3 regions of the Streptomyces sp. NPDC090106 genome follow, and region 1 is predicted to be linked to each of the others. Evidence: riboswitches for the same ligand, from Rfam matches in the RefSeq annotation. Region 1 holds a riboswitch; each other region holds the start of a gene.
What was found. A riboswitch is a leader RNA that binds a small molecule or an ion and turns the genes downstream of it on or off. The one in region 1 is predicted to bind thiamine pyrophosphate.

Region 1 (7,312 bases):
TTCGCGGGACTGCCCTGGTGGGTGAAGTGGATCGCGGTGCCGGTCATCGCCCTGGTCGTGTTCGGCGGACTGATAGCGAGCGTCGTCGGATTCGTCATCTGGCTGCTCTTCAAGGCCCTGCTGTTCGTGGCTCTGGTCGGCGGACTCATCTACATCGTGCGGAAGTTCATGTCGAACTCCTCCTCGCGCAGCGACTGGTGAGGACGGCGCGGCGGTCGGCCGGGCCCGAGCGGGGGATCGGGGACCGGTAACGGGAACCACGGGTTCCCTCGGGCGGGGGAAGTTTTCGGTACAGGCGGTCTCCGGGCGGCGACGGACGGTTAGAGTCCCAAATCCCCCTCGCGCTACGGGAGCACCCCTTGGCCACGGTCGACAGCCCACCCGCAGAGCTCCACGTCCCCCTACAGCCGAAGCAACCGGAACACTCGGCGAGCACGCGGCAGCCGGAACAGCAGGAGCAGCCCCCCACCGCCACCCTCATCGGCTCCGTCCAACGCGCGATGCGCCTCCTGGAGTGCGTCGCCGAGCACGAGAACGGCGCCCCCGCCAAGCAGTTGGCCCGTGAGACCGGGCTGGCCCTCCCCACGGCGTACCACCTGCTGCGCACCCTCGTGCACGAGGGCTATCTGCGCCGGGACAAGGGCCTGTTCTTCCTGGGCGAGGCGGCGGAACGGCTGAGCAGCAGCAGCGCGAAGCAGAAACGTCGCAGCACGGTCGCGGAGACCCTGGCCCACTGGCGGGACGCGATCGGGGCCCCCGTGTACTACGCGATGTACCGGGACGGCGAGATCGAGGTCGTCTGTGTCGCGGACACCCCGGGCAACCGGGCGGTCGAGGAGTGGGCCGACTTCCGTGAGACGGCACACGCGCACGCCATCGGCCAGTGCCTGCTCTCCCAGTTGGGCGAGGACGCGCGCCGCGACCACCTCGACCGGTACCCCGTGCGGACGGTCACCCCGTACACCGTGCGTGACAATGACGCGCTGTTGCGGCGGCTGGGCCGGGCCCGGCGGATGGAGCCGCTCTTCGAGCAACAGGAGTACGCCCTCGGCACGGTGTGCGCGGCGATCCCCATCACGGTGGGTCCCACCGCCGCGACGATGGCCATTTCTCTCCCCTTCCATCAGGCCGACCGTCTGGTGGAGGCCACGCGCCGTCTGCAGGACGAGGTGGGGCGGCTGCTGGGGTCGTTGGCGATCTCTATCAGTATCTGAAAACTCACTCCTTGTGATCTACCGTGTACGTTCAGCAAGATTCGTGCAGTGTCAAAGGGTTCATTCCCGGCCAGTCGACGGCAGATGACGGGGTAGGCGATGCGCGAGTCCGTACAGGCAGAGGTCATGATGAGCTTCCTCGTCTCCGAGGAGCTCTCCTTCCGCATTCCGGTGGAACTGCGGTACGAGACCTGTGATCCCTATGCCGTGCGGCTGACGTTCCATCTGCCCGGAGACGCGCCCGTGACCTGGGCGTTCGGGCGGGAACTGCTGATCGACGGAGTGGGGCGGCCGTGCGGCGAGGGGGATGTGCGGATCTCCCCGGCCGAGGCGGACACGCTCGGTGAGGTGCTGATCCGGCTTCAGGTCGGCGGCGACCAGGCGCTGTTCCGTTCCTCGGCGGCGCCGCTCATCGCGTTCCTCGACCGCACCGACAAGCTGGTGCCGCTGGGCCAGGAGGGTGCGCTCGCCGACTTCGACGACCGCCTGGAGGAGGCGCTGGACCGGATCCTGGCGGAGGAACAGAGCGCGGGCTGAACCGAGAGGCCTTGGCGAGGGGGGAAGGCTTCACAGCGGCGCGTGGGGCGTCGCAGGAACGCTTCTCCTCGGAGCGGCAGAGGCGGCAGCAGCGGCAGAGACGGCATGAGCGGCGGAGGAGGCAGGGGCGCAACGGCCCCCGCCACCCACCGCTCCCGTGCCTACTCGGGCCACCGCTCCTGTGCCGGCTCGGTCCGGGGTTCCGGCGCCGCCTCCGGCCGCTGATCCGGTCGCCGCTCCGGTGGCTCACGAGGTCGCTTCGCGGCACCGCCCGCGGTCACCGCTCCGTGGTACGGCCCCCTGTCACCGCTTCCGGCGTCGTCCCCTGCCTCCGCGTGCCGGTGTCGACGGGGCGCCCGCCAGGGCCGGTTCGCCGCCGCCCGGTACGGGGGCCGGGCCCGGGCGGTCGGCGGCGACCACCAGGGCGGCCAGCGCCGTGGTGACCGGCACCGAGGCGACCAGGCCGATCGAGCCCACCAGCGTGCGCACGATCTCCTCGGCGACCAGCTCGCTGTTGGCGACCGTCCCGACGCTGCTCTGCGCGATCGAGAAGAGCAGCAGCAGCGGCAGGGCGGCGCCCGCGTAGGCGAGGACGAGGGTGTTGACCACGGACGCGATGTGGTCGCGGCCGATACGGATGCCCGCGCGGTACAGATCGCGCCAGCCCATCGAGGGGTTCGCCTCGTGCAGCTCCCAGACCGCCGAGGTCTGGGTGACGGTCACGTCGTCGAGGACACCGAGCGAGCCGATGATGACGCCGGCGAGCAGCAGACCGCTCATGTCGATCGACGGGTACAGGCCGTGGATCAGACCGGTGTTGTCGTCGGTGTTGCCGGTGAGGGCCGCCCAGCCGATGAACAGCGAGCCGAGGACACCGATCAGCAGCAGCGAGATCAGGGTGCCGAGGACCGCCACCGAGGTCCGTGCGGACAGGCCGTGGCACAGATACAGCGCGATCAGCATGATCGCGCTGGACCCGATGACCGCCACGACCAGCGGGTTCGAGCCCTGGAGGATCGCGGGGAGGATGAAGAAGTTCAGGATCATGAAGCTGATCGCGAGCGCGATCAGCGCCATCACGCCTCGCAGTCGCCCGACGACCACGACGGCGAGCGCGAAGATGCCGGCCAGCAGCGCCATGGGGAAGCGCCGGTTGACGTCGGTGACGGAGTACTGGAGATCCTTCGGGGCCGAGGGCTCGTAGGCGACCACGACCTTCTCGCCCTCGTGCAACTGCCGGGTCTGGTCCGGCTGCACGATCTCGGTGAACGTACGGCCCTTGTCGTGGCCGGTGTCGACGCGGATCGTGGCCTTCTTGCAGTCGCCGTCGGCCTCCTGCTGGGCGGAGGAGCCCTCCGCGGTGGACGTGTCGCCGGTCGGGGTCCCGCCCGAGGCGTTCACGGACTTGCAGCTCACCGAGACGACCTTGGTGACCGTCGCCTGCTGTGTCTGCCGGTCGAAGCCGACGCCGGTGCGCTCGTGCGCCGGGGCGCCCCCGGGCCACAGGACGACGAGCCCGGCCACCACGGCGACGCCGAACGGGATCAGGATCGCGGCGATGACCTTGCGCAGATGCTTGGAGACGGGCGCCGCGGGGCCATGGCTGTGCCTGTGCCCGTGCCCGTGACCGCCGCCACCGCCTGTTCCTCCGCCCCCGCCTCCGCCCCCGCCACCGTTCCCGCCGGAGCCTCCGGGCCCATGCCCGGGCCCGTGCCCAGACGCCTGCCCGTGCCCATGCCCCTGCCCATGTCCGTGCCCGTGGTCCTGTCCGCCGCCGTTGGGGTGGCCGTGCGAGGGCCCATGGGGCGGCTCATGAGGTGGGTACGGAGGCTGCGGTGTCGTGGTCACCGCCCGATCATCGCAAGAACGCCAGGGGCCCCCTGTTCACCGCGCCCGAATTGACGCTAGCGTGGGGCCACCTTTGTACACGCGGGAGCTCGGAGCACCGGGCTGAGAGGGCGCTGACCTCCGTCCCAGCGATGTTTCACGTGGAACGTCGTCACCTGTGAGTGACGTTCCCCACGAAACGTCGGCGGACGGAAAACGCTGCGTCGACCGCCGAACCTGTTACCGGGTAATGCCGGCGTAGGGAGTAGGTCTCATGACCATCAAGGACGCACGCACGCCTGCCTCCAGCCAGGACGAACAGCCCGTCGAGGGCCAGAACGCCACGGAGGCCGGGAAGTCCATCGGCTGGCACAAGGCGTACGTCGAGGGCTCGCGCCCCGACCTTCGGGTGCCGGTCCGTCAGGTGCATCTCACCAACGGGCAGTCGGTCACCCTGTACGACACATCGGGCCCGTACACCGATCCGCTCGCGGAGACGGACGTCCGCCGGGGGCTGGCGCCGCTGCGGGAAAACTGGATCATCGCCCGCGGTGACACCGAGGAGTACGCGGGCCGTCCCGTCCGCCCCGAGGACGACGGCATCAAGCACACCTCGCCGCGCGGCGGGAATCTGCGCAACCTGGACGCGGTCTTTCCGGGCCGGCCACGGGTGCCGCGCCGTAGCCGTGACGGCGGTGCGGTCACGCAGCTCGCGTACGCGCGCCGGGGCGAGATCACGCCGGAGATGGAGTACGTGGCCGTCCGGGAGAACGTGGCCCCCGAAGTGGTCCGCGAGGAGATCGCGGCGGGCCGCGCGGTGCTGCCGGCGAACGTCAACCACCCGGAGATCGAGCCGATGATCATCGGCAAGCGGTTCCTGGTGAAGGTCAACGCCAACATCGGCAACTCCGCGGTCACCTCGTCCATCGAGGAGGAGGTGGAGAAGATGACCTGGGCCACCCGCTGGGGCGCCGACACGGTCATGGACCTCTCCACCGGTCGCAACATCCACACCACCCGTGAGTGGGTGCTGCGCAACTCCCCCGTCCCCATCGGCACGGTGCCGCTCTATCAGGCGCTGGAGAAGGTCGACGGCCGTGCCGAGGAGCTGACCTGGGAGATCTACAAGGACACGGTCATCGAGCAGGCCGAGCAGGGCGTGGACTACATGACCGTCCACGCGGGCGTGCGGCTGCCGTACGTCCCGCTGACCGCCAACCGCAAGACGGGCATCGTCTCGCGCGGCGGCTCGATCATGGCCGCGTGGTGTCTGGCGCACCACAAGGAGAGCTTCCTCTACGAGAACTTCGAGGAACTGTGCGAGATCCTCGCCGCGTACGACGTGACCTACTCGCTCGGTGACGGCCTGCGGCCCGGGTCCATCGCGGACGCCAACGACGAGGCGCAGTTCGCCGAGTTGAGGACGCTCGGGGAGCTGAACACGATCGCCAAGAGCTTCCACGTACAGACCATGATCGAGGGCCCCGGGCATGTCCCGATGCACAAGATCAAGGAGAATATCGACCTTCAGCAGGAGATCTGCGAGGAGGCCCCCTTCTACACGCTCGGCCCGCTCACCACGGACATCGCGCCCGCCTACGACCACATCACCTCGGGTATCGGCGCCGCGATGATCGCCTGGTGGGGGACGGCGATGCTCTGCTACGTCACGCCCAAGGAGCACCTGGGCCTGCCCAACCGTGACGACGTGAAGACCGGCGTCATCACCTACAAGATCGCGGCTCACGCGGCGGACCTCGCCAAGGGCCACCCCGGCGCCCAGGAGTGGGACGACGCACTGTCGGACGCCCGCTTCGAGTTCCGCTGGGAGGACCAGTTCAACCTGGCCCTCGACCCGGACACGGCACGCGAGTTCCACGACGAGACCCTCCCGGCGGAACCGGCCAAGACAGCGCACTTCTGCTCCATGTGCGGACCGAAGTTCTGCTCGATGAAGATCTCCCAGGACATCCGCCGCCGCCATGGCGGAAGTCAGGCGGAGGTCGAGGAGGGCATGGCGCAGAAGTCGAAGGAGTTCGCGGCGGCGGGGAACCGGGTGTATCTCCCGATCGCGGACTGAGCCGCCCGTACGGCCACCGCTCCCTGGATCCCGACGCCGGGGAGCGGCGCCGGTGCGGTCGCTGTTCTGGTGGGGCGCTCCTCGCCGGACGGCCCGCCCCGGACGTGCCGGGGCGCGACGGTTCCCACGGCGTCGCGCTGGTCACGCGTGAGCCGACCGGCGTGCGCTCCCCCGGGCGGTTCGCCCCGCAGGGCTTCGTGGTGGGGAGCGCAGGCCGGGGTTATTCCGGCTGGTGCTCCGGGCCACCGAAGTCCGGGCTGGTGTAGTCCGGGCTGCTGAAACTCGGGCGGGGGCCCGCGGGACCGTCGTCGGGGCTGGTGAACCCCGGGCGGTCGTAGCCGAGATGGGGCATACGGCTGGGCGCGGGCGGTGCCGGGCGGTGCAGGGCCGCCGCCGTGCCCGGGTCGGCGAGCGCCTCCCGCAGGAACGGCAGGACGCCCCGGACGAGCAGGGCTTCCCGCCAGGCTTCCCTGGCCCGGGCGACCTCCCCGTTGAGCTCGGCGTTCACGCTCGTGTCGAGCGAGGGCCGGTTGCGCAGGGCCGTCAGCAGCAGCCCCACCGCGGCGACGAGGATCGCGACCGCGGCCATCGCTCCGAACACCCATCCCGTGGTCAGCATCGTCTTCGCGAACGTCTGTTCGGGGTCGAGCATTCTGAGGATGTATCCGACGAGCAGGAAGATCGCCGCGGCGGTTCCGGCGAGGACGGGAGCCAGCACCGCGACGACGGCCACGGCGCCCGCGCCGGCCGTCTCGGTGACCTCTCCCATGGTGGCCGCGAGCCCCACCGTGCTGGAGCCGGACTCCGTGGAGCCGGACTCCCGCACGGTCGTCGGGGTGGACGGCGCCGGATGGCGCAGTTCCTCGCGGACCTTCACGTAGTGCTGGTATTCCGTGGCGGCTGCCGCCGTGATCAGCGCGGTGGCGTTGAGCGCCATGGTGCGCAGCTGTTCCGGGTTGAGACGCTGGCCTATCGCGGCCAGTTCCGGGCGGTGTGGGGCGGAGCGCAGCGCCTCATCGAGGATCCGCTCGTACTCCTGGCGGTCCTCGCTCAGCAGGTGCTGCGGAACGCTGTTCATGTGCATCCCCCGATGCTCCGTAGGGCTTGGGGCTCGCATGGCGACGAGCCGTCGGGCAGAAACGGAGGGGAGCCTGCTACGGATAAGCCGATGGTAGAGCGGCGACGGCACGCGGTGACAGGGGGTTTCCAGAAATTGGGCCCTGGCCGGCGTCCTTCCCGCCGGGTCCGTTCCTGGGCCATGCCTGCCCTGGAGGCGTTCAGATATCCAGCGGAAGTTCCTGGACCAGCAGCTTTCCGGCCATGGTCACTCCGCCGTCCATCGCGATGGCCAGCCCTTCCGCGTACACGTGCGGTCCCTCGACCACGGGCGGGGAGTTGTCCTCGCCGTCCTCGGAGCCGACCTCGCCCAGCAGATAGGGAATCGGGCTGTGACCGTGAACGATCCGGGTGCCGCCGTACGTATCGAGCAGGGAGCGGACGGCGTCGGCGCCGCCCTCGTCGCGGAAGGAGAAGCGCTTGGTGAACTTCCGGAACAGATCCCACACCTCGTCCGCGTCATTGCGCGTGATCGTCTCGCGGACGGTGTCGTTGACCGCCTCGATCGAGTCGCCGTAGTCGAGGTAGGCGGTGGTGT
Region 2 (7,312 bases), on a different contig from region 1:
GCGTCAACCCCAGCAACGACGGCAACATCATCCGAGTGGTGTTCCCCGAGCTGACGGAGGAGCGCCGCCGCGACTACATCAAGGTCGCCAAGGGCAAGGCGGAGGACTCGCGTGTGTCCATCCGCTCGGTCCGCCGCAAGGCCAAGGACGCGATCGACAAGCTCGTCAAGGACGGCGAGGTCGGCGAGGACGAGGGCCGCCGTGCGGAGAAGGAGCTCGACGACGCGACGCACAAGTACGTCGCCCAGGTGGACGAGCTCCTGAAGCACAAGGAAGCGGAGCTTCTCGAAGTCTGATGAACGACTCTTCCTGGGGGGCGTCGCCTCACGCCGGGTACTGGGGGCCGACCGACCAGGGGCCTGTCCAGGGGGCTGCCCCGGCGGGTCCCGCGTACGATGCGCCCAAGGCGCAGCAGACTCGCCCCATGCCCATCGTGCCCGACGTACCCGCGTATGGCGGGGACCAGGATGACGACCGGGGGGCCGCTCGGCTGAGTGGCCCCTTGTTCCGCGACGAGAGCCCGCAGACGCCGACCTCAGGGACGGTGCAGCAGAATCCGGAGCCCATGCCCGACCCCTCGCAGCCGGCTCCCGCGCCGCAGAAGAAGAGCGCGGGGCGTGATCTGGGTGCGGCCATAGGAGTCGGCGTCGGGCTCGGTGCGGTCATCATCGCGTCGCTGTTCGTCGTCAAGGCCGTCTTCGTCGGTGTGGTCGCGGTCGCGGTCGTCGTCGGGTTGTGGGAGCTGACGTCCCGGCTCTCCGAACGCAAGGGGATCAAGGCGCCGCTGGTGCCGCTCGCGGTCGGCGGTGCCGCCATGGTGGTCGCCGGCTACGTCCGCGGCGCCGAGGGGGCCTGGCTCGCCATGGCGCTCACCGCGCTGGCGGTGCTCGTCTGGCGGATGACGGAACCGCCCGAGGGGTACCTCAAGGACGTCACGGCGGGTGTCTTCGCGGCGTTCTACGTCCCGTTCCTCGCCACGTTCGTGTCGATGATGCTGACGGCCGAGGACGGCCCGCAGCGCGTCGTCACGTTCCTGCTCCTCACGGTCGTCAGCGACACCGGGGCGTACGCCGTCGGCTGGCGCTTCGGCAAGCACAAGCTCGCCCCGCGCATCAGCCCCGGCAAGACCCGCGAGGGCCTGCTCGGCGCGGTGTCCTTCGCCATGGTCGCGGGCGCCCTGTGCATGCAGTTCCTCATCGACGACGGCACCTGGTGGATGGGCCTCCTGCTCGGCCTCGCCGTCGCCGCGAGCGCCACGCTGGGCGATCTCGGCGAGTCGATGATCAAGCGTGACCTCGGCATCAAGGACATGGGCACCCTGCTCCCGGGCCACGGCGGCATCATGGACCGCCTGGACTCCCTGCTTCCGACGGCGCCGGTGGTGTGGTTGCTGCTGGTGCTGTTCGTGGGCAGTGGCTGAGGTTCTGGTTCTGGTTCTGTTCTTCTCGGTTCACCCCTTCTGTGCGCGGTGCTGGCGCGGGAGGGGTGAGTCGTTTGTCGGGTGGGGGCAGGGGGCCATGGCGCCGCGCCGCGTTAGCGGCACATGGATACGGCATGGACCGCCTGGACTCCCTGCTCCCGACGGCGCCGGTGGTGTGGTTGCTGCTGGTGCTGTTCGTGGGCAGTGGCTGAGGGCCTGGTTTTCTGTTCTCTCCGGCTCACCCCTTCCGTGCGTACGATCGGCGCGGGAGGGGTGAGGCGTGTGTGGGGTGACGAGGCGGGGCTGACGGCGTGGCTGCGGGGGCAGGGCGTCGGGTGTGACGGGTGGGGCGCCCGGGGCGTGAAGTCCGTGTCGGATCTGCTGGCGGAGGTCCGGGCGGGGGAGTCGACGCTGCTGGACGGGCCGGTGCGGCGGGTCGAGGTCGTGTCCCTGCGGGTGCGGCGCGGCGGGCTGTGGCTCACCGAGGTCCGGCAGGTGCTGCGCGACGGGAGCGAGCGGACGCGTGCCGCGCCGCCCTCCGAGAAGAGGAAACCCGGCGAGACGGTGGCCGAGACCGCCGCGCGCTGCGTGCGCGAGGAGCTGGGACGCGAGGCAACCGCGGTGGACGCGGCGAGCGTCTCGACCCGGGAGAAGCACGAGGTCTCGCCGTCCTACCCGGGCCTGCCCTCCCACTACCGGCTGCACACGGTCGACGTGGAGGTGCCGGACCTGCCCGACGGGGCCTTCTCGACGGAGGAGACGGGCGACAGCGCGGTCGTCGTGCACGTGTGGGAGTGGCGGAAGCCGTAGGGGGAGCACATGGCGCGGGCGCGTCTGGAGGACGACGGCACCTACAGCGGCGATCTGCCGTGCGGCTGGTGCGACGCTCTCCTCAGCCAGGACGGCCGCCGCAGGCCCCGCCGGTACTGCGGTCTCTGGCACCGGACGAAGTCCTACGGCAGCAACGCCGTCGTGGTGATCCTCGGCCTGTTCTGAGCCGAACGGGGCACCTCCGGCGATCTGCGACACTGGTACAGCCATGCCTAAGCCCGGAGAACTTACTTTCGTAGCGCCGCGCGGAGCCAAGAAGCCGCCGCGGCATCTCGCCGATCTCACGCCCGCCGAGCGCAAGGAGGCGGTCGCGGAGATCGGGGAGAAGCCGTTTCGTGCGAAGCAGCTGTCCCAGCACTACTTCGCGCGGTACGCGCACGACCCCGCGGAGTGGACGGACATTCCCGCCGCGGCCCGTCCCAGGCTCCAGGAGGCGCTGCTTCCGGAGCTGATGACCGTCGTGCGGCATCTGTCGACGGACCAGGGGACCACGCGCAAGACGCTGTGGCGGCTGTTCGACGGGACGCTCGTCGAGTCGGTGCTGATGCGGTACCCGGACCGGGTCACCATGTGCATCAGCTCGCAGGCCGGCTGCGGAATGAACTGCCCGTTCTGCGCGACCGGGCAGGCCGGGCTGGACCGGAACCTGTCCACCGCCGAGATCGTGCATCAGATCGTCGACGGGATGCGGGCGCTGCGCGACGGCGAGGTGCCGGGCGGGCCGGCCCGGCTGTCGAACATCGTCTTCATGGGCATGGGCGAGCCCCTCGCCAACTACAAGCGGGTCGCGCAGTCGATCCGCGCGCTCACCGACCCCAACCCCGACGGCCTCGGGCTCTCGCAGCGCGGCATCACCGTGTCGACGGTCGGGCTCGTGCCCGCCATCCACCGGTTCGCCGACGAGGGCTTCAAGTGCCGCCTGGCGATCTCCCTGCACGCGCCGGACGACGAGCTGCGCGACACCCTCGTCCCCGTCAACACGCGCTGGAAGGTCCGCGAGGTCCTCGACGCGGGCTTCGAGTACGTGGCGAAGAGCGGCCGGCGGCTGTCCATCGAGTACGCGCTCATCCGGGACATCAACGACCAGGCCTGGCGCGGCGACCGTCTCGGACGGCTCCTGCGCGGCAAGCCCGTGCACGTCAACCTCATCCCGCTGAACCCGACCCCGGGTTCCAAGTGGACCGCCTCGCGGCCCGAGGACGAGAAGGCGTTCGTCGAGGCCATCGCGGCCCACGGGGTGCCGGTGACCGTCCGGGACACCCGGGGGCAGGAGATCGACGGGGCCTGCGGTCAGCTCGCGGCCACCGAGCGGTAACCTGGGCTCGCACACCGTTGTAGTACGACATTTTCATATCCGACAGGGGAGCGCTCCAGCGCTGAGAGTGCGGCACCAGGCCGCAGACCCTCTGAACCTCGCCCAGGTCATTCTGGGTAGGAAGTTCGGTCATCACCGTGAACACCAAGAAGTATTGGGCTGTCCTCGTCGGCCTCGGTCTCGTCTCGCTGTCCGCGTGCGGGTCCGGGGCGTCGGACTCCGCAGGCTCCGGCTCCAAGACCGTCACCCTCGTCAGCCATGACTCCTGGGCCGTCTCCAAGGACGTCCTCGCCGCCTTCGAGAAGAAGTCCGGCTACAAGGTCAGGGTCCTGGAGGACGGCGACGCCGGGCAGGCCGTCAACAAGGCGATCCTCACCAAGGACAACCCGCAGGGCGACGTCTTCTTCGGCGTCGACAACACCCTGCTGTCCCGGGCGCTCGACAACGGCCTCTTCCAGTCGTACGAGGTGAAGGGCGCCGACACCATCGAGGCGGAGTACCGCGTCGACGGCGACCGGCACCGCGTCACCCCCATCGACGCCGGCGACATCTGCGTCAACTACGACAAGGCGTACTTCAGCGAGCACGACCTGGCGCCTCCGACGTCCTTCGACGACCTGATCAAGCCCGCGTACAAGGACCTCCTCGTCACGGAGAACGCCTCCACGTCCTCCCCGGGGCTCGGGTTCCTGCTCGGCACCGCCGCGAAGTACGGAGACGACGGCTGGCAGGCGTACTGGACGAAGCTCAAGGCCAACGGCGTGAAGGTCGTCGACGGCTGGGAGCAGGCGTACAACGAGGAGTTCTCCGGGTCGGCCGGCGGGAAGAAGGCCAAGGCCGACCGGCCGCTCGTCGTCTCCTACGCCTCCTCGCCGCCCGCCGAGGTCATCTACGCCGACCCCCGGCCCAGCACCGCCCCCACCGGCGTCGCGACCGGCACCTGCTTCCGCCAGGTCGAGTACGCGGGCCTGCTGAGCAACGCGGAGAACAGCGCGGGCGGCAAGGCGCTGCTGGACTTCCTGGTGAGCAGGACGTTCCAGGAGGACATGCCGCTCAACATGTTCGTCTACCCGGTGGTCCAGGGCGCGGCCGTACCCGAGGAGTTCACTCAGTACGGTCCGCAGGCCGAGGACCCCGAGACCATGGAACCGGCGAAGATCGCCGGCAACCGTGACGACTGGGTCAAGTCGTGGACGTCGCTCGTACTGAAGTAGCCCCCCGCGCGCCCCGCGCGACCCCGCGGTGGAAGGGGAACGCGGCGCGGCTCGGGCTGATGGCCCTGCCCGTCGCGTTCTTCGGCGTCTTCTTCGCCTATCCCGTCGCCGCGATCCTCGCGCGCGGGCTGAAGGCCGACGGGGTCTGGCGGTTCGGGCGGATCGCCGAGGTCCTCGGGCAGTCCGACATCCGGCACGTGCTGTGGTTCACCACCTGGCAGGCGCTCGCCTCCACCGCGCTCACGCTCGCGGTCGCCCTGCCGGGCGCCTATGTGTTCGCCCGCTACGAATTCCCCGGCAAACAGGTCCTGCGGGCGATCGTCACCGTCCCCTTCGTGCTGCCGACCGTCGTCGTCGGTACGGCGTTCCTGGCGCTGGTCGGGCGGGGCGGGCTCCTCGACGCACTGTGGGGGCTGCGGCTGGACACGACCGTGTGGGCGATCCTGCTCGCGCACGTCTTCTTCAACTACGCCGTCGTCGTCCGGACCGTCGGCGGACTCTGGGCGCAGCTCGACCCACGGCAGGAGGAGGCCGCGCGGATGCTGGGCGCCTCGCCGTGGCGGGCCTGGCGGCGGGTCACCCTGCCCGCGCTGGCGCCCGCCGTGGCCGCCGCGGCCCTCATGGTCTTCCTGTTCACCTTCACCTCCTTCGGTGTCGTGCAGATCCTCGGCGGACCGGCCTTCTCCACTCTGGAGGTGGAGATCTACCGGCAGACCTCGGAGATCTTCGACCTCGCCACGGCCGCTGTTCTCACGATCGTCCAGTTCGCCGCCGTCGGCGCGATCCTCGCCCTGCACGCCTGGACCGTACGGCGGCGGGAGAGCGCGCTGCGGCTCGTCTCGCCCGAGGTGACATCGCGGCGCCCGCGCGGGGCCCGGCAGTGGGCGCTGCTGGGCGGCGTCCTCGTCACGATCGCCGTGCTGCTGGTGCTGCCCCTGGCCGTGCTCGTGCAACGGTCGCTGGACACGCCCGACTTCGGCTACTACCGGGCGCTCACCGAGTCCGACGGGGGTGTCTTCCTCGTGCCGCCCATCGAGGCGATCGGCAACTCGCTGGAGTACGCCGTCGTCGCCACCGTCATCGCGGTCGTCGTCGGCGGGCTCGCCGCCGCCGCGCTGACCCGGCGGGACGCGGGACGGTTCGTGCGGGGCTTCGACGCGCTGCTGATGCTGCCGCTCGGGGTGTCGGCGGTGACCGTCGGGTTCGGGTTCCTGATCGCGCTGGACGAGCCGCCGCTGGATCTGCGGGCCAGCTGGATCCTGGTGCCGCTCGCGCAGGCGCTGGTGGGGGTGCCGTTCGTGGTGCGGACCATGCTGCCGGTGCTGCGGGCCGTGGACCGGCGGCTGCGGGAGGCCACCGCCGTGCTCGGCGCCTCGCCCTGGCGGGTGTGGCGGGAGGTCGATCTGCCGCTGGTGCGGCGGGCGTTGCTGATCGCGGCCGGGTTCGCCTTCGCGGTGTCGCTGGGCGAGTTCGGGGCGACGGTGTTCATCGCGCGGCCCGACAACCCGACGCTGCCGGTCGCCGTGGCCCGGCTGCTGGGCCGGGCCGGGGACCTCAACTACGGCCAGGCCATGGCTCTTTCGACGATTCTGATGGTGGTGTGCGCGGCGGCCCTGCTGGTGCTGGAGCGGCTGCGGACCGATCGGACGGGTGAGTTCTGATGTCGCTGCTGAAGCTGGAGCGCGCGACCGTACGGTTCGGCGGCCGGGCCGTCCTGGACGCGGTGGACCTCGGGGTCGAGGAGCACGGGATCGTGTGCGTGCTCGGGCCCAGCGGCAGCGGGAAGTCGACGCTGCTGCGGGCGGTCGCCGGACTTCAGCATCTCGACGAGGGGCGGGTGCTGCTCGACGGGCGGGACCAGGCGCGGGTGCCCGCGCACCGGCGGGAGATCGGCCTGATGTTCCAGGACCATCAGCTCTTCCCGCAGCGGGACGTCGGCGGGAACGTCGCCTTCGGGCTGCGCATGCACGGGGTGGCCAGGGCGGAACAGGGCGGCCGGGTGCGCGAGTTGCTGGAGCTGGTGGGGCTGCCGGGGGCGGCCGGGCGGGCCGTCGCCTCCCTCTCCGGTGGTGAACAGCAGCGGGTGGCGCTCGCGCGGGCGCTCGCGCCCCGGCCGCGCCTGCTCATGCTCGACGAGCCCCTCGGACAGCTCGACCGTTCGCTGCGCGAACGCCTGGTCGTCGAACTCCGCGAACTGTTCGGCAAGCTGGGCACCACGGTGCTCGCCGTCACGCACGACCAGGGCGAGGCCTTCGCGCTCGCCGACCGGGTCGTCGTCATGCGGGACGGGCGGATCGCCCAGTCCGGTACGCCTCTTGAGGTCTGGCAGCGGCCCGCCGACGAGTTCGTCGCGCGGTTCCTCGGCTTCGAGAACGTCGTCGAGGCCACCGTCGCGGGCGGGAGCGCCGACACCCCCTGGGGGAGGCTCCCGGTCCCCGCAGGGGCCCCGGAGGGCGTGCGGGGCCTGCTCGTCCGGCCCGCGGGCGTACGGCTCGCGGACACGGGGCTGCCGTGCACCGTCACCGCCCGCAC
Region 3 (7,312 bases), on a different contig from region 1:
GCCCTTGACGGTGTCGCCGAAGAGCCCGAGGAGGCCGCGGTCCTCGTCGACCTGGAACCCGGCGGCCTCCAGCTCGGCCTTGGCGTCGTCGACCTTGTCGCCGACCACGTCCGGGACCTCGACCATCTCGGGTCCCTTGGAGACCGTCAGCGTGACCGTGTCGCCCTCGGCGACCTCGCCGCCGCCCTCCGGGGACTGCGTGGCGACCTGGCCCGCCTCGAACTCGGAGTTGACCCGCCCGGTGGCGACCTTGACCTTGAGCCCCGACTCGGCGAGCTCCGCCTTGGCGTCCTCCAGGCTCGCCCCCGTCACGTCCGGGACCTCGACCGGGCTGCCCTTGCTGACGACCAGGGCGACGGCCGCACCGGAACGCAGCGTGGTGCCCGCCTCGGGGTCGGTGCGGATCACGAAGCCCTTGATGACGTCGTCGCTGAACTCCCGGGTCACCATGCCCGGTTCCAGCCCGTCGCTCTTGAGCCGGGCGCGCGCCTTGTCCAGGCGGTAGCCGTTGAGGTCGGTCAGCTTCACCGTCTCGGGGCCGTCGGAGACGGTCAGTGTCACCGAGTCGTTGTTCCGTATCCGGGTGCCCACCGTCGGGTCGGAGTTGATGACCCGGCCCCGCTTCACGGTGTCGCTGTAGGCGTGCTCGACGTCGCCGACGTCGAGACCCGCCTCCTTCAGCCGGTCCTCGGCCTGCGCCTCGGTCTTCCCGATCAGCGCCGGGACCTTGGTGAACTGGCCGGAGTTGATGTACCAGACCCCGGCGCCCACGCCCAGGATCAGCAGCAGCGCCACGACGACCGCGAGCGGCCCGCGCGGCGAGGGACCCGAACGGCGCCGGCGCGGCGGGGGCGGCGGGCTCGCCAAACGGCTCGTGCGATGGACCCCCTCCTCCGGCTCGTCCTCGTTGACCGGCAGCAGACGCGGGACCGTGAGCGAGCGCGGGATCACGCTGGTGCGGTCCTCGGCGGTGCTGTGCTGCGCCGACAGGGCCTGCGGCGGCACCGCGTCCAGCTGGTCCCCGCTGAGCCCGGCGCGCGCCTCGCGGGCCAGCGCCAGCAGCGCCACCGCGTCGTAGGGGCGGACGTCCGGGGTGCGGGCCGTGGCCGCCGCGACCAGCTCGTCCAGCGCGAAGGCCAGCCCCGGCACGATCGCCGAGGGCGGCGGGACGTCCTCGTGCAGATGCTTGTAGAGCACCACGGCGGGGGAGTCGCCGTCGTGCGGCTTCTCGCCGGTCAGCATCTCGTACAGCACGACACCGCACGCGTACACGTCGACGCGGGTGTCGGTGGTGCCGTTCTCGATCTGCTCGGGGGCGAGGTAGGCGACCGTGCCGAGGACGGCGCCGGTGGTGCTCGTCACCGTGTCGACCGAGCGGACCAGGCCGAAGTCGGCGACCTTGACCCGGCCGTCGTCCCCTATCAGCACGTTCTCCGGCTTCATGTCGCGGTGCACGAACCCGGCCCGGTGCGCGGCGCCGAGCGCGGCCAGCACCGGTTCCAGGATGTCGAGCGCGGCCCGCGGCTGGAGCGCGCCGCGGTCCCGCAGCACGTCCCGCAGGGTGCAGCCGGCGACGTACTCCATCGCCAGATAGACGTACGACCCGTCCGTGCCCTGGTCGAAGACCTGCACCACGTTGGGGTGGGCGAGCCGGGCGACGGACTTGGCCTCGCGGATGAACCGGTCCACGAACGAGGCGTCGGCCGCGAGGCCCGGGTGCATCACCTTCAGCGCGAGCACGCGGTCGAGGCGGGTGTCCACGGCCCGGTAGACCGTGGCCATCCCGCCGACCGCGATCCGCGCCTCCACGCGATAGCGGCCGTCGAGCACCTGCCCGACCAATGGGTCCTGAAGGGTCGTATCCACGCAGGTGAGTGTACGAGCCGACACTGACAGCCCATCCGGTTCGGCCGAGATAAGGGCTCAGTTGCAGCCGACCTGTGACGGACGTCGCAAAGTCGCGGACATCGGTCGAACATACGTTCAGAAAGCCGGGCGTTCCGGATCCGGCCGGGCCCGCTCGTCGTGCGGATCCAGCCGGGCCCGCCCCTCGTGCGGCGAGGACGCCCGCGCGAAGTGCCGCCGCGGGATGCGCCCCGCCCGGTGTGCCAGCCGGCCCGCCTCCACCGCGTGCCGCATCGCGTGCGCCATCAGCTCCGGCTCCTGCGCCCGGGTCACCGCCGAGGCGAGCATCACCCCGGCGCAGCCCAGCTCCATCGCCAGCGCCGCGTCCGAGGCGGTCCCCGCGCCCGCGTCCAGGATCACCGGCACGCGCGCGTGCCCGACGATCAGCTCGAAGTTGTGCGGGTTGCGGATGCCCAGCCCGGAGCCGATGGGGGAGCCCAGCGGCATGATCGCCGCACAGCCCACGTCCTCCAGCTTCCGGGCCAGCACCGGGTCGTCGTTGGTGTACGGCAGCACCGTGAAGCCGTCGTCGACCAGGGTCTCGGCGGCGTCCAGCAGCTCGATCGGGTCGGGCAGCAGGGTCCGCTCGTCGGCGATGACCTCCAGCTTCACCACGTCCGTGCCGAGCGCCTCCCGCGCGAGACGGGCGGTCAGCACGGCCTCACCGGCGGTGAAGCAGCCCGCGGTGTTGGGCAGCACCCGGATGCCGAGCCGGGTCAGCACCGAGAGCACCGAGCCGTGCACGGACGGGTCGACGCGGCGCATCGCGACCGTCGTCAGCTCCGTGCCCGAGGCGATCAGGGCCCGCTCCAGCACGTCCAGGCTGGGCGCGCCGCCGGTGCCCATGATCAGCCGGGACGAGAACGCCGTACCGCCGAGGACGAAGGGATCGTCGGCCATGGGTCAGCCTCCTTGGACTGCGGTGAGGATCTCGACGCGGTCGCCGTCGGACAGCGGGGTCGAGGGCCACTGGGCGCGCGGGACGACGGTCTCGTTGAGGGCGGCGGCCACCCCGGAGGGCGCCGGGGCGAGGGAGCGCACGACGCTGTCCAGGGCCGTGCCGGGCGCGACGTCGCGCGGGCGTCCGTTGACGGAGATGTTCACGCGGGCGCCTCCGTGAGGCTCGCCGAGAACCGCCGCGGGGTGAACGGGCGCGCCTCGTCGGTCAGTTCACCGGTGACCAGGGCGTGCGCCAGCGTGTCGCCGGTGACGGGCGCGAGCAGCACGCCGTTGCGGTGGTGGCCGGTGGCCAGGAGCAGTCCCGGCAGCTCGGTCGGGCCGAGCAGGGGAGCGTTGTCGGGGGAGCCCGGTCGCAGCCCCGCGCGGGTCTCGGTCAGCGGCAGCTCCGTGATCCCCGGGACCAGTTCGTGCGCGTCGCGCAGCAGCTCGTAGACGCCGCCCGCGGTCACCGTCGTGTCCCAGCCGAGCTCCTCGCTGGTCGCGCCGACGACCAGCTCGCCGTTCTCGCGGGGCACCAGATAGACCTGGCCGCCGCGCACCACGGCCCGCACGGTGCGGCTCAGGAACGGCGCGTACCGCGCGGGCACCGTCAGCCGCAGCACCTGGCCCTTCACGGGGCGCACGGGCGGCACGACGGCACCGGGGACGCCGGCCAGCCGCCCGCTGAGGCTGCCCCCGGCCAGCACGACCTGGTGCGCGGCCAGCCGCGTGCCGTCCGCGGTGGTGACCCCGGCGGCCCGGTCCCGGACGACGTCCAGCCGCTCGGCCCAGGTGCGGTGGAAGACCACGCGCGCGTGCTCGCACGCGGCCAGCAGCGCCGCCGTGAGCCGCCGCGGGTCGATCTGGTGGTCGCCGTCCACCCGCAGCCCGCCGCGCACCCCGGGCGCGAGCATCGGCTCCAGGCGCCGGCACTCGCGCCCCGACAGCCACTCGGAGTCGAGCCCCGAGTCCCGTTGCAGGGCGTGCAGCTCCCGCAGATGGGCGCGGTCGTCCGCGTCCAGGGCGACCGCGAGCGTGCCGCACCGCCGGTAGCCCAGGTCGTGCCCGGTCAGGTCGGTCAGCTCGGCCGCGAACCGCGGGTAGCGGCGCGCCGAGGCCAGGTTCAGGCCGAGCAGGGTCTGCTCGCCGTAGTGCAGTTCGGTGACGGCGGCCAGCATCCCGGCGGCCACCCGGGCGGCCCCGCCGCCCGGCTCGGGGTCCACGACGGCCGTGGCGAGACCGCGCTGCGCGGCCCGCCAGGCCGTCACGAGCCCGATGATCCCGCCCCCGACGACGAGGACGTCTGACGTACGTGAGGACATGGGCGTCCAGCCCCTCCCTTCGCCGGCATGACCCGGATCAGGTTCGTACGGTCGGAGGCCGCCAGCCTCCCTCTCAGCCCGGTGCGTCCGGGCTCCCGCGAGTGCTCTACGTTGGCCACCCTAGCCCGTGGTTTCGCGCCTTCGTAAGGAGCCCTCCGTCATGCCCCGCTCGCTGGACGGCCTCGTCCTCGCCCCCGTCGCCGACCAGGCCCCAGGTCAGGTGGGGACCCGCACCCGGTTCACGTACCACGAGAAGGACGGCGAGATCTGGGCCGAGTACGAGGGCGGCGACGTGGTGCGCGGGCATCTGGTCGGCACCCGTCAGGGCGACCGGCTCGACTTCCGGTACGTGCAGCTCAAGACCGACGGGACGACCTCCTCCGGCCACTGCGTGTCCCTCGTGGTGGAGCTCGCCGACGGCAGGCTGCGGCTGGAGGAGAGCTGGGAGTGGGAGTCGCAGCGGGGCAGCGGGACCAGCGTTGTGGAGCAGGTCACGGTGCACGGCCGCTGACTGACAAATTGTCAGGTGTCTATGGTGATCCGGTGAGCGAGCAGACGACGAGGTCGCAGCGGCACGTGGTGGTGGTCGGCGCGGGCATGGCCGGCGTCCAGACCGCCGTGGCCCTGCGCGAACAGGGGTTCACCGGCACGATCACCCTGATCGGCGCGGAACCCCATCAGCCCTACGACCGGCCGCCCCTGTCCAAGGCCGTCCTCCTCGGCAAGGCCGAGGGGTCCGCCTTCGACATCGACTTCGAGGCGCTCGGCATCGGACTCCGGCTCGGCGTCGAGGTGCTCGGCGTCCGCCCGGACGCCCGCGAACTGGACACCTCCGAGGGGGTGTTCCCGTACGACGTGCTGGTCCTCGCCACCGGTGCCGAACCGGTCCGGCTGCCCGGCACGGAGGGCGTGCCCGGCGTCCACCTGCTGCGCACCCTGGACGACGCCGAACGGCTGCGCCCCGTGCTCGCCCGGCAGCACGACATCGTGGTCGTCGGCGCGGGCTGGATCGGCGCCGAGTTCGCCACCGCCGCGCGCGAGGCGGGCTGCGCGGTCACCGTCGTGGAGGCCGCCGACCGGCCGCTCGCCGGGGCCCTGCCCGCCGAGGTCGCCGCGCCGATGACGTCCTGGTACGCCGACGCGGGCGCCACCCTGCGCACCCACGCGCGCGTGGAGCGCGTCGTGCCCGGCGAGGTCCTCCTCGCCGACGGCACCCGGCTGCCGGCCGGCGCCGTCGTCGTCGGCATCGGGGCCCGCCCCGCGACCGCGTGGCTGACCGGCTCGGGCATCGCGCTCGGCGCCCACGGCGAGGTCGTCGCCGACGACGGCCTGCGCACCTCGGTCCCCGACGTCTACGCCGTCGGCGACTGCGCCTCCTTCCCCTCGGGCCGGTACGGCGAGCGGCTCCTGGTCCACCACTGGGACAACGCGCTCCAGGGCCCGCGCACGGTCGCCGCCAACATCGTCGGCGAGACGCCCCAGGTCTACGACCCGGTCCCGTACTTCTGGTCCGAGCAGTTCGGCCGCTTCGTCCAGTACGCCGGCCACCACACCCCCGGCGACACGGTCCTGTGGCGCGGCGACCCCTCCGGCCCCGCCTGGACCGTCTGCTGGCTGCGCGAGGGACGGCTCGTCGCCCTCCTCGCGGTCGGCCGGCCCCGCGACCTGGCCCAGGGACGGCGCCTGATCGAGGCGGGCACGTCCCTGGACGCGGAACTCCTCACGGACCCGGCCAAGCCCCTGAAGACCGCCGTGGCCTAACGGGAAACCGCAGGTGGAGGGGGTCCGGCTTCCGGCTGTCAGTCCTAGATGGCACGCTTGATGCCGTGACCGAGATTGACGCAAAGACCGATGCTCTCGTCCCCGCCTGGCTCACCCTCCCCGACATCGCCGAGATCTTCGACGTCGAGGTGACGCGCGTGCGCCAGCTGGTCAAGGACGGCCAGCTCATCGCCGTGCGCCGGGGTGAGAACCGCGCGCTGCACGTCCCCGCCGCCTTCATCGACGGGGTCGAGCAGAAGGTCGTCAAGGGCCTCGTCGGGACCCTGACGCTCCTGCGGGACGACGGCTTCACGGACGAAGAGATGCTGGAGTGGCTCTTCACTCCCGACGACAGCCTGCCGGGCACGCCCGCCCAGGCCCTGAGCGAGAACCGCGGCACGGAGGTGAAGCGCCGCGCCCAGGCGCTCGCCGTCTGACCCGGCCGAGCCGACACGCACGACCGCCCGCGCGTCAGGAGCGACGGGCGGCCCCGCGGCAGTGACCCGCGGCCGTGCGGAACACGGCCGCGGCTGCCCGCACCGCGGGTCGTAGGGTGGGCTGGCTCGTACGCCACCGACCCCGGGGGATCTCATGACCGACAGCGCCCGCGCCCGCCTCGCCGACGCCCGCGTCTACCTCTGCACGGACGCCCGCCGGCGTCAGGGCGACCTCCCCGAGTTCCTGGACGCCGTCCTGGCGGGCGGGGTCGACATCGTGCAGCTGCGCGACAAGGGCATGGAGGCGGCCGAGGAGCTGGAGCACCTCGCGGTGTTCGCCGACGCCTGCGCCCGGCACGGCAAGCTCCTCGCCGTCAACGACCGCGCGGACGTCGCCCACGCCGCCGGGGCCGCCGTGCTCCACCTCGGCCAGGGCGACCTGCCCGTCCCCGCCGCGCGGGCGATCCTCGGCGACGGCGTCCTCGTGGGCCGCTCCACGCACGCGGAGACGGAAGCCGCGGCGGCGGCCGTCCAGGACGGCGTCGACTACTTCTGTACCGGCCCCTGCTGGCCCACCCCCACCAAGCCCGGCCGCCACGCCCCCGGCCTCGGTCTGGTCCGGTACACCGCCGCCCTCGGCACCGACCGCCCCTGGTTCGCCATCGGCGGCATCGACCTCGGCAACCTCGACGAGGTCCTCGACGCGGGCGCCCGCCGGGTCGTCGTCGTCCGGGCCATCACGGAGGCGGCCGACCCGGGCGCGGCGGCGGCGGAGTTCGCGAAGCGGGTGCGGGGCATGTGACCCGCGCGTGAACCGCCCAGGACCGGGCGGGCCGGCTCCCTGCGGCCTCCGCGCCGCCTCCGTGCCGCCTCCGCGCGGTCTCCATTGGTCCGTCCGGGTGTCCGAGGGGTGGACAACAAGTCGACAAAACGGGCAAATTTCAGTGA

Region 2: it holds a riboswitch for thiamine pyrophosphate, as region 1 does, so the genes downstream of both, ACIPSE_RS09560 (thiamine ABC transporter substrate binding subunit) here and thiC (phosphomethylpyrimidine synthase ThiC) in region 1, are expected to answer to the same signal.
Region 3: it holds a riboswitch for thiamine pyrophosphate, as region 1 does, so the genes downstream of both, thiO (glycine oxidase ThiO) here and thiC (phosphomethylpyrimidine synthase ThiC) in region 1, are expected to answer to the same signal.

What each region holds. Positions count from the first base shown of each region.
Region 1 is NZ_JBIVDS010000004.1:533,115-540,426, forward strand. It holds gene ACIPSE_RS16195 (DUF5326 family protein) at 1-201, shown strand, start outside; gene ACIPSE_RS16200 (IclR family transcriptional regulator) at 480-1,214, shown strand; gene ACIPSE_RS16205 (SsgA family sporulation/cell division regulator) at 1,314-1,751, shown strand; gene ACIPSE_RS16210 (YibE/F family protein) at 2,055-3,599, opposite strand; TPP riboswitch at 3,671-3,860, shown strand; gene thiC (phosphomethylpyrimidine synthase ThiC) at 3,853-5,658, shown strand; gene ACIPSE_RS16220 (hypothetical protein) at 5,879-6,742, opposite strand; gene ACIPSE_RS16225 (metallophosphoesterase) at 6,936-7,312, opposite strand, start outside.
Region 2 is NZ_JBIVDS010000002.1:878,897-886,208, forward strand. It holds gene frr (ribosome recycling factor) at 1-296, shown strand, start outside; gene ACIPSE_RS09540 (phosphatidate cytidylyltransferase) at 425-1,420, shown strand; gene ACIPSE_RS09545 (NUDIX domain-containing protein) at 1,781-2,230, shown strand; gene ACIPSE_RS09550 (hypothetical protein) at 2,240-2,416, shown strand; gene rlmN (23S rRNA (adenine(2503)-C(2))-methyltransferase RlmN) at 2,460-3,566, shown strand; TPP riboswitch at 3,601-3,707, shown strand; gene ACIPSE_RS09560 (thiamine ABC transporter substrate binding subunit) at 3,704-4,780, shown strand; gene ACIPSE_RS09565 (ABC transporter permease) at 4,840-6,441, shown strand; gene ACIPSE_RS09570 (ABC transporter ATP-binding protein) at 6,441-7,312, shown strand, end outside.
Region 3 is NZ_JBIVDS010000005.1:277,886-285,197, forward strand. It holds gene pknB (Stk1 family PASTA domain-containing Ser/Thr kinase) at 1-1,866, opposite strand, end outside; gene ACIPSE_RS18300 (thiazole synthase) at 1,984-2,805, opposite strand; gene thiS (sulfur carrier protein ThiS) at 2,809-3,009, opposite strand; gene thiO (glycine oxidase ThiO) at 3,006-4,166, opposite strand; TPP riboswitch at 4,164-4,275, opposite strand; gene ACIPSE_RS18315 (hypothetical protein) at 4,327-4,677, shown strand; gene ACIPSE_RS18320 (NAD(P)/FAD-dependent oxidoreductase) at 4,710-5,927, shown strand; gene ACIPSE_RS18325 (Rv2175c family DNA-binding protein) at 5,993-6,364, shown strand; gene thiE (thiamine phosphate synthase) at 6,519-7,166, shown strand.